DNA from 3 places in the Lysinibacillus sp. FSL P2-0066 genome. Region 1 is predicted to be linked to each of the others. Evidence: riboswitches for the same ligand, from Rfam matches in the RefSeq annotation. Region 1 holds a riboswitch; each other region holds the start of a gene.
What was found. Region 1 has a riboswitch for cobalamin ahead of MKZ14_RS10395 (ABC transporter substrate-binding protein). Riboswitches for the same ligand answer to the same signal wherever they lie in the genome.
Positions count from the first base shown of each region.

Region 2: linked by a shared signal. The riboswitch ahead of MKZ14_RS13545 (energy-coupling factor ABC transporter permease) and the one ahead of MKZ14_RS10395 (ABC transporter substrate-binding protein) in region 1 are both predicted to bind cobalamin.
Region 3: linked by a shared signal. The riboswitch ahead of MKZ14_RS11280 (glutaredoxin) and the one ahead of MKZ14_RS10395 (ABC transporter substrate-binding protein) in region 1 are both predicted to bind cobalamin.

Region 1 covers NZ_CP150202.1:2,098,424-2,102,985, reverse strand. Annotated here, with positions in the region: gene MKZ14_RS10405 (S9 family peptidase) at 1-43, opposite strand, end outside; gene MKZ14_RS10400 (precorrin-3B methylase) at 115-792, opposite strand; gene MKZ14_RS10395 (ABC transporter substrate-binding protein) at 844-1,836, opposite strand; cobalamin riboswitch at 1,999-2,186, opposite strand; gene MKZ14_RS10390 (translation factor GTPase family protein) at 2,369-4,306, shown strand; gene MKZ14_RS10385 (hypothetical protein) at 4,538-4,562, opposite strand, start outside.
Region 2 covers NZ_CP150202.1:2,706,182-2,710,743, forward strand. Annotated here, with positions in the region: gene cobJ (precorrin-3B C(17)-methyltransferase) at 1-842, opposite strand, end outside; gene MKZ14_RS13540 ((2Fe-2S) ferredoxin domain-containing protein) at 847-1,218, opposite strand; cobalamin riboswitch at 1,364-1,546, opposite strand; cobalamin riboswitch at 1,798-1,983, shown strand; gene MKZ14_RS13545 (energy-coupling factor ABC transporter permease) at 2,132-2,878, shown strand; gene MKZ14_RS13550 (energy-coupling factor ABC transporter substrate-binding protein) at 2,881-3,153, shown strand; gene cbiQ (cobalt ECF transporter T component CbiQ) at 3,159-3,932, shown strand; gene MKZ14_RS13560 (ATP-binding cassette domain-containing protein) at 3,929-4,562, shown strand, end outside.
Region 3 covers NZ_CP150202.1:2,279,351-2,283,912, reverse strand. Annotated here, with positions in the region: gene nrdF (class 1b ribonucleoside-diphosphate reductase subunit beta) at 1-269, opposite strand, end outside; gene nrdE (class 1b ribonucleoside-diphosphate reductase subunit alpha) at 257-2,350, opposite strand; gene nrdI (class Ib ribonucleoside-diphosphate reductase assembly flavoprotein NrdI) at 2,347-2,706, opposite strand; gene MKZ14_RS11280 (glutaredoxin) at 2,703-2,927, opposite strand; cobalamin riboswitch at 3,045-3,223, opposite strand; gene MKZ14_RS11275 (hypothetical protein) at 3,527-4,186, opposite strand; gene MKZ14_RS11270 (hypothetical protein) at 4,186-4,374, opposite strand.

The DNA of each region.
Region 1 (4,562 bases):
AGTGATAAAGATCTTCTGGTTGAATCCCTTGTTTCGATGTCATGTTCTTGCTCCTTTGTATTGTAATATTCTGTGCCTTACTACAATACTTCGACACCCTAAGTAATATTCCTGCTATTTAATCGAATTTTTTACTAGTTCCCAATATTCTGCGGACTTTGTTCTGCGATAAAATTTATAAAAGGGTTCATTTGGGCGAGCATGCTCCTTATAAAGGTTTATCAGGTGCAGGAAAACATCTTCAATTTGTGTGACGTCTACCCTCTTAGCGAATAAATTGCCAGCCTGTGCCTTTGCTCCCATCGGTACTGCTCCTAAATAGACATCAAAGCTTTCTTGTTGGTAAACGAGCCCAATATCATCATAGACTGCATTGTAGCAAGCTGATGCACAGCCATTAATATTGACACGGACTCTTGCAGGTACCGTCATCCCCACCATGGCATGATAGAGCTGTTCGGTTATCGGGGCAGCCTCCATTTTCTCACCATCACAAAAATCACAGGCCCTCATGGCAATGATAGGACCTGAGGGCACAACATAAAGACCCGCTTCCTGTAAGGCTTGTATCGCTTCTGACGCATCACTTGTTGGAATGGATACGAGAATACTGTAGGAGGCCGAATACTTTATTGCTCCCTTTTCGCCTGCAATTTCGGCTATTTTTTGAAATTGCGCAGGCGTATAATGCTTATTGATAATGCCGGGGCTGACTGCAAGACGTGTGAATTCACCATGACGGTTTAATGTTTCAAAAGTTTGATCTGGTACATTTTTTTGAAATGCGTTCATTTTTATCGCTCCTTATAAAAAAGGAGCTAGCAAAACGCTAGCTCGAATGGATTAAAAGTTTTCAGGATAGAAGCCCTTTGCTAAAATTTCAATCGCCTCTGCCGCACGAACCCCTTCAGACGCTGCTGAAAGTGGTAGAATAACAAAGCGCTCATTTTTAACAGCTTCCATCTCCTTCAATGCTGGATCATTTTTTAAGAATTGGATCTTTTGTTCTGCTGTTGTTTCACCGTAATCAATTACGACAACTACCTCTGGATTGCGGTCCACTGCATCTTCCTTCGACACAGTTGTCCAGCCTGATTCCACATCACCAAAGATATTTTGTCCACCCGCGATTGTCACTAGCTCATTCATAAAGTTTTGACCCGCTGTAAATACATCCTTTTCACCGCTATCAAACACAAGAATCCGTAATTTTTCGCTATCTTTTGGTAATTTAGCTTGTACTGCCTCTACATCTTTCGTCATCTGCTCAATTAAAGCTTCACCACGATCCTCAATACGGAAAATCTTCGCGATATTACGAATATCGGTAAAAATATCCTCTAATGTTGGCTTTGTCATGTTGGAAGCCGTATGTAAATACGTATGAATGCCTAATTCTTCAAGCTCTTCTGGTGTGCCAACACCCTTTTCCCCGAAGCCACTTTTCCAGCCCGCATATAGGAAATCTGCCTCGGCATCAATGACTTGCTCCTTCGTTGGGTATTGATCGGAAAGGACAGGGACTTTATCGTATGCCTCTTGCAGTGGCTCGTAAATTTTATCATCCAAGTAAGCCGTCCCTACCATAGAATCCTCTAAGCCAAGCGCTAGCATGATTTCTGTTACATGTTGATTTAAGCTAATCGCTTTTGTCGGTGCTTCCTTATATGTTTGTGTTGTGTCATTATTTTCAATGGTTACTTCTGCTGCTGCCTCGGATGGCTCAACCTTTTCACCTTGTGCTGCTGATTCTGTTTTGTCCTTTGCGTTACAAGCCCCTAAAACAGCGACCAAGGCAATGATTATCATCAGCCAGATACTTTTCCATTTCTTCATGTCCTTTTCTCCTTTGTTGTTAAAATATAGAAAGAAATCAGAGACTTCTTTACTACCCAGGTGGTTGGAAGGGCATAAAAAAACCCTCTTGTCGCCAAGAGAGTAGCATAGTGAAATAACGGTATCATTACCTATATCACTATCCCCATCCTCGTGGTTCTTAGTCAAAAAATACATATTGGCAGGTATCCTGGCTTAGGTTCATCATCTATACGCCTTCCCATAGTTTCACTACAGTGGCATGCTGTATAGACTCCCCATTTACAGTTGCGGGACAGCATCGGAATTGCACCGATTTCCCTTTTAAGCAAATGACAAATGCCATTTGCACCAATACGTTCTATAATGTTCAATACTATTGATAGACTAGCAGAAGAAAATTTATCGCGCAATCAGTAGTATGATGCTAATAGTATAATCATCATTATATTAGCACTATTTCGACATAAAGACGAACTATTTTACAAGAAATAAAGGAGCTAGTATTCTGTTACAATAAAAAGATAGCAATCTATAGAAACGAGGATTTCCTATGTACAAAACAATCGGTGTACTTGCGCATGTGGATGCAGGGAAAACGACCTTCTCTGAGCAAGTACTTTTTCATACAAATAGTATTCAAGCCCGTGGTCGAGTCGATCATCAGGATACCTTTCTTGATCATCATGAGCTAGAGCGTAGACGAGGCATTACAATATTTGCTGAGCAGGGGCGCATGAGCATTGGCGACGATACATACACATTGATTGATACGCCAGGGCATGTCGATTTCTCCCCTGAGATGGAGCGTGCCATTCGAGTAATGGATTATGCCATTATTATCATTAGCGCTGTCGAAGGGATACAAGGCCATACAGAAACAGTGTGGCAACTTTTACGTCAATACCATGTTCCTACCTTTTTCTTTATTAATAAGATTGATCGTGAAGGTGCCAATGTGGAGGCTGTCATGAGTCAGCTTCACAAAGATTGCTCTCAGCATGTGTTGTTCATCGATGAACCGCTGCGAGCAGACTATGTATCAAATAGCATCATGGAATGGCTGGCGGAGCGCGATGAAAAATTGCTTGATGCCTTTCTAAATGAGTCATTGGAGCATGAACAGTGTCTTGCTCAATTAAAGGAAATGATTAAAAATGAAGGTGCCTTCCCTTGCTTTGCTGGCTCGGCCTTAAAGGATGAGGGCATTCAGGAATTTCTTGACCAGCTCCCGCTGTTAACGGCTTCCCATTTTGACAAGGATGCCCCGTTTGAGGGCGAGGTTTTTAAGATTCGTCATGATGGGCACCAGCGTTTAACCTTTATGAAGGCAACCAAGGGCTCGTTGCATGTACGAGATGAATTTTCATTTGACGAAGTAACAGAAAAAGTGACCGAAATTCGCCTTTATAACGGCAGTCGCTTTGAGACCGTTCAACAGGTAGAGGCAGGAGAAATTTTCGCTGTCAAAGGACTGAGCCAGGCAAACATTGGGGATCGAATCGGTACAACGATGCTATCACAGCCCTATGAGCTTGTCCCAACCTTACAGGCAAAGGTTCAATATGAGGGTGATCAACATATCAAGGAAGTGCTACAGATTTTCCGTTTACTCGAAGCAGAAGAACCGTCCTTGCGTGTGGTCTGGCAGGAAAAATTTCAGGAAATCCATGTGCATATTATGGGTGCCATTCAATTGGAGGTCCTGACAGAGGTATTAATGACGCGTTTTTCAATAGCTGTCTCCTTTGGTGAGCCGCAAATTTTATATATGGAAACCATTGCGACAACCGTAACGGGCTATGGTCATTTCGAGCCCCTCAAGCATTATGCAGAAGTTCATTTATTAATGGAGCCAAATCCACGTGGAACAGGTAATACCTTCAGCAATGCCTGTCATGCCGATCATTTATCCATAGGCAATCAGCGCCTTGTTGAAAAGCACCTGTTTGAGCGTGACCATCATGGGCTACTGACAGGCTTCCCTGTAACAGATATTCATTTTACACTTCTAACAGGTCGCGGGCACAACGAGCATACATCAGGGGGAGATTTCCGTGAAGCCAGTTTCCGTGCTCTGCGCCAGGGGCTGGAGCAGGCACAAAATGTACTACTAGAACCCTATTATCGCTTTAAAATGAAGGCTTCAAACGACTATATCGGCCGTATGATGACTGATATTCAGCAAGCAGCAGGCACATTCGATGACCCGATTTTATCTGAAACGGATGTTATCCTAACAGGTCGTGCGCCTGTTGCCACTTTAATGAGCTACAGTGCAACCTTTGCCGCCTATACAAATGGGAAGGGTGCACTCACACTCCAATTTGATGGCTATGATGTGTGCCATAATACAGAGGAGGTGATTGCACAGATTGGCTATGATAAAAATGCCGACCCTGAGTATAGTTCCTCCAGTATCTTTTGTGCAAAGGGCAAAGGATATACGGTTCCGTGGCAAGAAGCACAGGCAGCCATGCACTGCCTGTAAAATGGGGTGATTTGGTTCGCGTGAAGGCTTTGCTTGCTTTCGCGGGTATTCATCGCTCGAGCGCGGGTATTTCACTTGCTTCCGCGAGTATTAGTCGCTCTAGCGCGGGTATTTCACTTGCTTCCGCGGGTATTCATCGCTCTAGCGCGGGTATTTCTTGGTTGGGCGTAAATATATCTCTACCCTGCAATAAAATGATTACAAGCCCTCCAAAAATGGAGGGCTTGTTTTTTATAGTGCACCGACAGCTTTCTTT
Region 2 (4,562 bases), 610 kb from region 1:
CCCGTCTCTTGGTTCATTGCCCAAGGTTCATTTTCTTCGCGTAAACGTTGATGTGGACGTAATGGCTGTTTCTCTTCACCCAGGGTATATTTACGTTGGTAACCGCGGGGCGTAATCATCTTATTGTCATAGAAAAATGTTGACGAATTCCCGATAATGACAGTTGTCAACATACCAATATCATGTTCTAGCATTTCTGCTAGTGTTGTCATGGTCACTTCTTGACGCTCTCGATAGGCACTTTTCACAAGCCCTACTGGTGTGTCTGGCGAACGATATTCTAAGAGTATTCGTTGAGCCTCGACAATTTGTCTTGTTCGACGTCCACTTTTAGGATTGTATAAAGCAATGACAAAGTCCGCCATTGCAGCTGCCTCGACACGCTTTGCAATTAAATTCCAAGGTGTTAGATGGTCACTCAAACTGATTGTACAAGCATCGTGCATAATAGGTGCACCAAGTATGCTAGCGCATGAATTAATCGCAGAAATCCCAGGAACAATTTCAACTTCAATTCCTGTTGCTTCTGTCCAGCCTAGCTCAATTAACACCTCATAGACTAATCCTGCCATGCCATAGACGCCTGCATCACCACTCGAAATTACTGAGACGATGCTCCCTGCTTCAGCTTGACGAACGGCTTCCTGTGCACGCGACACTTCTTCTGTCATGCCTGTACTAACAATCGATTTTGCACTTACTAAATCTTGAATCAGCTCTACATAGGTTTTATAGCCTATAATCATATCACTTTGTTGTAAAGCCTCTACTGCACGTGTCGTAATATGCTTAAAATCTCCAGGTCCAAAGCCTACTACGAAAATTTTTCCTTTTTGCGCCATGTTGTTACCCCTCTTTCACCTTTTCGATCCCTTTAATGGCAGTTGTTTGAGCAGTACGCTGTAATGTACCTTCACGAAGTGTAAAGACATGTTCGTTGTATAAGGATTCATGATGTAAATCTTGTACTAGTGTTCTAGCATGCTCTGTTGATGGCACACGATACCAGTTTCCTTGAGGATAAGCGATTACCACACAAGCATCCTTGCAGCGTCCATTACAGCGCGTTCTTGTCGTATGTATTTCCTGATCGAGTGCTTGCCGCTGTATCTCATCTCGAATGGCTAAGGTAATTTCCTCCCCATCCTTTTTCATGCAGCTACTGCCATTGCAAATAAAGAGATGTGTTTTCATCCCCTCTAAATTCCAAGTTGTCATCTTCTGTCTCCCCTCATTTGCTTTTTGGAAAAAGAAAAACCTTTACTCTATAACGAAGAGTAAAGGTTTTGTAGAAGCCAAATAAAAACGAATAGAATGAAATACAGGTACCCGCTTTCGCTTCAACTTCTCCCTCCGAAAAGTTTGCATGCACAATCAAATAAGCAGGTTTCCTGACTTAAGCTTCATTTTACTGTCGCACCTTCCCAAGTTTGCACCAGTGGCTTTGCGATTTCATCAGCTATTACAGTAGCGGGGGCTGTATTGGATTTTCACCAATTTCCCTATTATCTCGAGCTATTCGAGCACTTATTGACGTTTTATATGAAATTTTTATTAGAATTTTAAATAGAAAACTGTCTTTATCATATCTTATTATTTTAAAATTTCAATATTTCTTTAAAAATTTATGACAAATTTATCAATTTTGAATGGAACTAGGTATGAAATTTATACAATCTATATAATTTGCGCACAAAATTTTATCAGAATATTCACCGTTGACCTTTAATTTAAAAAATTTCATAAAAGGTATAGCATATTTATGGAAATTCATGTTACACTTTGTCGTGAAATCTCACAATTTGAATGTTTTTCGGTGCAAAGTGCTTGTCATTTTGCTTAAAAGGGAAGCCGGTTTGAGTCCGGCGCGGTCCCGCCACTGTAATAGGGAGCTTTATAGAATATGTCACTGTCCAACGGATGGGAAGACCTATAAAGCATTGAACTAGAGCCAGGAGACCTGCCGAAAAATAAGTGATCGTTTCAACCTACGAGGATAGGTGTGCGGCTTAGCAGATGAGACTGTTATTTGCTTTTTTAGCTATGCACTTTTCCACCTAAGGAGAAGTGCTTTTTTTAATTACGCACGCAATATTCTAAAAATCTATTAATTAGTTAGGAGGAAAGCTTTTTGAAATTATCATGGTGGAAACTTAGTTATTTTTTACTGGCCTTTTTAATCGTGCCAAAACGTGCCTTTGCCATGCATATCATGGAAGGTTTTTTACCAATCGAATGGGCTATTTTTTGGTGGGTGATCTCTATCCCATTTATCATTCTAGGATTGCGTTCTATTCGAAAAACCATTGATGAAAATCCTGAAACCAAAATGCTTTTGGGGCTTTCAGGAGCCTTTGCCTTTGTGCTATCCGCCCTAAAAATCCCTTCAGTTACAGGTAGTTGCTCTCACCCAACTGGTGTAGGACTTGGGACAGTACTCTTTGGCCCTCTAGCAATGAGTGTAATTGGAACAATCGTTTTATTATTTCAATCTTTATTATTAGCTCATGGAGGAATTACAACTTTAGGGGCTAATGCCTTTTCTATGGCTATTGTAGGTCCTTTTATTGCTTACTTTGTCTTTAAAGGAGCACAAAAAGTAGGCTTGTCATTTTCACTAGCCGTTTTCTTTGCAGCCATGCTTGGTGATTTAGGTACATATGTTGTGACTTCTGTACAACTAGCACTAGCCTTCCCTTCTGAGGTTGGAGGCTTTATGGCATCCTTTACAAAGTTTGCAGGTATTTTTGCCTTAACTCAAATTCCTTTAGCCGTGAGTGAAGGCATTTTAACCGTCATTGTGATGAATTTCTTGAAAAAATACAATATTAGCGAATTAAAAACTTTACGTGTTTTCTCAACAAAGGAGGCACATTAAAGATGAAAAAAAATTTATTGCTGTTAGCCATTGTAGTGTTGTTAGCCATTATTCCGTTGTTCATACAAAAAGGTGCTGAATTTGGTGGTGCTGATGGTGAGGCAGAAGCAGCTATTGGTGAAATCAATGCGGAATATGAGCCATGGTTTGAGAGTCTATGGGAGCCACCTAGTGGTGAAATCGAAAGCTTATTATTCGTGCTACAGGCAGCTATAGGAGCTGGCTTTATTGGCTACTTCATCGGCTATATGCGTGGCAAACACAAAGAAGGTTAACCATTATGTTACTCATTGATAAGTATGCCTATCTGAATAAGCTAGCGTCCGTTCATCCGCTAGAAAAAATGATATTTTCACTTGGACTACTTCTCATAACGCTCATTATGAGAGATGAACGACTTTCACTCATTACATTTTTTGTAATGAGTGCTTTTATCATTGTAGGTGCAAAAATTCCGCTTACATACTATTTCAAATTATTATTGCTACCTGGCTTTTTCTTATTAACAAGCCTCGTTTCTATTTTACTTTCCTTTACATCATCAACGAATGCACTCCCTGCCCATATTTGGTCGTTTACCTGGAGCAATTGGACTGTCTTTATCGGGAATGCAAGTATGTTAGCAGCACAACAGCTGTTCTTTATAGTCCTTGGCAGTATTAGTTGTTTATACTTTTTAATTCTAACCACTTCTGTACAAGGAATATGTTATGTGCTAAGACAATGGCGACTCCCCTCTTTATTGGTTGAGCTCGTCGAACTAATCTATCGTTTTATTTTTATGTTTTTAGAAAGCATGCAAAATATACATCTCGCCCAGCAAGCACGTCTTGGCTATCATTCACCGATGCAATGGCTACGCTCTGTCTCCATGCTTATTGTGGCATTATTTGTGGAAATGTTTCAGCGTAGCCGAGAGCTCAACAATGCCATGCAATCACGTGGAGGCGAGGCCGTCTACTGGCAAGAGATGGGCTCTTATAGCAAGAAAAATTGGCTAGGCATGGCAGCTATTTTACTAGTCCTCATCGTATATGGAGGGTATTTTACATGACAGCATTTTATTTTGAACTCAACCAATTATCTTATGCCTATGCGGATGGTACGAAGGCGTTGTCAGATATTACATTAGACATTCCAAAAGGTAAAAAAATCGCCATACTCGGGCATAATGGCGCAGGAAAATCGACTTTATTTCAACATCTTAACGGTATTTTAAAACCTACAGCTGGGACGATTGTATTCGAAGGCAACGATCTGGAATATAGTCGAAAAGCTTTAAAGGCCCTACGCCAAAAAGTCGGCATTGTTTTTCAGAATGCAGATCATCAGCTTTTTTCAGGGACCGTCAAGCAAGATATAGCATTTGGCCCATTGAATCTCGGCTGGTCTACTGAAAAAACGGAAGAAAAAATAGCATGGGCCGTTGCGCAAACCGAAGTGGAAGATTTGCTTGATAAACCCATTCATTTTTTAAGCGTAGGTCAGAAAAAACGTGTAGCAATGGCAGGTGTTTTAGCGATGGAGCCCTCTGTCCTTTTGTTAGATGAACCAACAGCCGGTCTTGATAATTATTATGCTACACAAGTATTACAATACTTAGCCAAATTAGATGATGGTGAGAGAACCATTTTACTAGCAACCCATGACATTCCTCTTGCCTATGAATGGGCCGATCTAATGA
Region 3 (4,562 bases), 180 kb from region 1:
GTTAGGACAGCCTTTTCCTGTAAATCGTCTGTATAAGCGGCAACACGATTCATTCCGATATTTGTTTGTACAGTATCCAGTAAGGTTAATCCTGCAAATACTTTTTTATATGTGTCCTGATGCTCAAAGCTTTTCCATTGTTTAATATCTTTACTGACCGCAATTTCTTCTGGAAACCAAATTTGCTTCCATTGCTGGTCCCAAAATATTTGGGCAAGCTCACTTGTTGCCTTATTCCAATTGACTGCCTCATAAATTATATTTGACATGCTACACACTCCTCTAAGCTTTGTAATCGTTGACGAACATAGTAAACAGACTTAATGCCCTTGATCCACGCATAAATGTATACTTTAGCCAATTGTTCGGTTGTCCAATTGTCCGTTACATAAAGCGTCATGGAAATACCTTGGTCAACGTGCTTTTGAGAAGCTGCATATAAATCAATTAAATCATAAGGATTCACATCATACGCCTCCACATATAAATGACTATTGTCATTTGTTAAATGAGGCATTGGATAAATGGTTCTACTATCGGCGTAATCACGAACCTCTACGCGCTCTGTACATGGTGCGATTGAAGCCGTACAGCTACGAATATATGAAATACTACCAGTTGGGGCAATAGCCAAACGATAGGAATGGAATAGACCGTATTGCATTACATCCTGCTTTAACGTTTCCCACATCTTGTTCGTAATGATTGGTATATTGCCAAGCGCCTTCAATACAACAGGTGATAGTTCTTCGTCAATTTTATTGATATATTGGTCAAAATAGCTACCTGATGCATAATCACTGTCCTCAAATCGGTAGAAGGTTGCAGCTTTTTCTTTCGCCATTTCCATCGAAGATTTCAAAGAATAATAGTTCATCGCTTCCATAAAGTGATCCATGAAATCAATCGAATCTTTTGAGCCGTACAGGATGCCCTCCGTCACGAGATGCCCATGGAGGTTCATACAGCCAAGCCCTACAGAATGCATTAATTGGTTGGCTTTTGCAACAGACGGTACATTTTTAATATGTGTCATTTGCGATACATTTGTTAATAGGTGCATCGCTGTATCGACTAATGCGCCGAAATCCTTCACTTTACTTGCTGCATGGATATCGATGGAACCTAAGTTACACGATACATCTAATCCATAGTCGTTTGGTTGATCCTGGTCCGTAATGATACTTGTCTCTTGTACTTGTAAGATTTCTGTACATAAATTGGACATTTTGACACGTCCAATATTTTTTAAAGGATGTACCTTATTGACATTATCATCAAAGATTTCAAACGGATAGCCTGATTCAAATTGTGCTTTTTTCACCTCTGTGTAAAGCTTACGTGCATTTAAACGTTTAATTTTACGAATTTTAGGGTTATCAAGTAGCTCGTAGTACATGTCTGAAATGGAAATCTCAGACATCCGTTTGCCATATTCTTTAAAAATATCGTATGGGCTAAACAAAACAATATCCTTATCACGTTTCATCAGTTCGAAGAAAATACTTGGTATAATAATTCCTGTTGAAAGTGTAGCAAGACGAATTTTATCATCCGCATTTGGTTTTTTTGATGAAATGAAATTTTCTATGTCTGCATGGAAAATATTTAGATAGACAACACCTGAGCCATTTCGTTGCCCTAGCTGATTCGAATAACTGAAAGAATTTTCTAACAGTTTTGCTACTGGGATGACACCACTTGCACGATTTAATATCTCTTTAATTGGATCACCTAAAGGGCGTAAATCTGTTAGGTTGACCCCAACCCCACCACCAAGGCGTGATAGCTCTAAACAATAGCCAATATTTTCGGCAATACTATTCATGGAGTCATCCATTGATAATTTAAAGCAGCTAACTAATTCACCACGTGCTTTCTTGCCACTATTTAAAGCAGTTGGTGTTGCTGGCTGATAAGCTTCCATCATCGCTTCGACAGAGCGTTCTGCTAGAGCTGTATTTCCTTGAGCCAAATACAAAGCGATAATGACTATACGATCCTCATATTTTTCTAAGATCTCTTCCCCATCACGACTTTTCATAGCATAGCTATCATAAAATTTACTTGCGCTCATAAAGGATGGAAAGCGGAAATTATAATCATAGGCTTTTTTGTACAACTTCTTTATAAATTCCATCTCGTACATGTCGATAAATGCTTTCTCATAGTAGCCCTCATCAACTAAATAGCGGATTTTTTCCTCAATATCTATAAAATAACGCAAACGTACGTTAACATACTCTAAAAAGTAGCGGCGCGTAGCTTCGCGGTCCTTTTCTAACTCAAGTAACCCAGTTGTACTATAACGATTCAGTACGTCATTATTAAGCTTTAAATAGGTTTTCATCCCATTACCCTCGTTTCATAAAACGTTTGTATTGCTTCGTAATCCGTTTGATTACCTCGTAAATCTAATTTCCTTACTAGGGGTACATGATACGTAGCAGCGATTTTCTCACCAGCAGCGCCAAATACATGATGACCGAAGTTACTATTCCCACTGGCAACTACTCCTTTACAAAAATCCCTGTTTTTTTCTAAAAAACGTTGTACCTTTGCTGGAATGTCACCTAAACCATCTGTGTAGGTAATTAAAAGATATGGCTTGTTCAATCGCAATTCCTCGGAGAGCTCGATACATTCTGCCTTTAATTTGGATACCACATTGCGCACATTGCCAGTACGACTAGCGAATACGATCATAGGGCAATCAACTCAATTTGAGAAACAATTTCCTGAACATCTCCTATAAAAGTTCCATTCATCTCTAAAACAGGCACACTTAAAAAACCTGCATTAATAATCGTTTGCTTTGCTTGTTCATCGTGATCAATGTTAACAATTTCAGCTTCAAGTCCTGCACGTTGTAGTTCAGATTTTACCCATAGGCATTTTGGACAAATTGTTTTCGTATAAAGTTTCATAGAAATCCCTCTTTTCATAAAATAAAAAAGCCTATCTCCTCTAGAGAGATAGGCTAAATGGAAACGTTAACATACCAAAAATACTGACGTTCCCATCTCTTAATCCCCGAAGAAATGATAAATTTGTTTTATAAAGGCAGGTCTCCTGGCTTTGCTTCATTCTCTGATTCCCTTCCCATGCAAATGCACAGTGGTTGCAATCATCGTCAGCTTCACAGTTGCGGGGACAGCGTCGGAATTGTACCGAACTTCCCTTTTAAACTACATATAGTAGTACCTTTGTAAAACGAACACAATATATAGTTGTTGTTCAATAGTTTTAAGTGTACCATCCTTCAAATGAAAAGTAAATCAAGATTCTAAACTTCTTTATTTTTGGATTATTCAGTATTTTTAATTATGTAGTACGAAATAGATTATCAATAATTACTACTTCCTAATTAAATTATTTATTTTAAATGATGTATGAAATTCTCTATTAAAATCGATCTACAGCAAATCTAATTAATTGTAGAATGACTATGATAATCTAGTTGAATAGCTAACATAGAACAGTCTAGATTCTGAAGAAAAATAGACTGATTGACACTACGAATATATTATTTCCTTTCAATAAACAGGGCCAATTCCTTATAAAATTCCGGCGTTGCAGCAGAATTTGTATGAAATTGAGGATTATATTTGGATATAAGTTTATATAATTTAGTAGCAGTTAAAAGATTTTGTTCTCTATCGTAAGCCCTAAAGCTATTATAGACCTCTTTCACTTTCCCATTTGCTAAATGAGAAAAGTAATGTTGCACTTCTTCATCCTCTAAGTAATCTAGTTGCCATTTGTAACATATTAAATTTGTGAGGAAAAACATTTCTAATGCTGGCATTTCACCAAATTTCAATAGCAATGTCATCCCATAATCAAAGGCATTTTCTAACCATTTCACTCCATGCCGTTCCCTGTAAAAACGAATTAATCTTTGTAAACCATGTCCTTGTTCTTTCACAAGGTAAGAATGAATATTCCTATTCCCAGCATTTCTTTCCCATTCATCAAGAGAAAATTTATATTTTCTTATCAGTTTCATCCAAAGCTTTTGAAGTTTCTCTTCAGATATAGCGTGTGTTTGTTTATTCCATCTTAAAAGCATTTCTAAATATTCTAATACAAAGCATCTCTCTATCTCAAAATGATCCAAATTTCTAAATAGAGTGTCTTGATCAATATCAATACTATCCTCTACAATTTTATCATCTATCAGCATTATACTGTACCGACTAATTCGCGTTTTATATTTAAATAGGCATAATTAATACTTTTGTAATCTTCAGGATTTTTTTGTATTAATTTTTTGATATAAGTTTGTAGGGAAATACTGTGCTCACTAGAAAGGTTGTTCATGATTTGTTGCTTTACTTGATTTTCATAAAATAATATTGAATGTGATGTCATCTAGTTCACTCCTATCGTTCATAAAAAAAGCATCTTCCTTCTAAAGGTTAGATGCTAGCTATGACATAAATACTACATAGTTCTTCAACCAATATAAAATAAGTCGTCTATACTGAATAGAGACCCTCTTCTTGGTTGTCGCACTATGAGTATGATGAAGGAAATTCGTCACACTCAACACCCCCTAT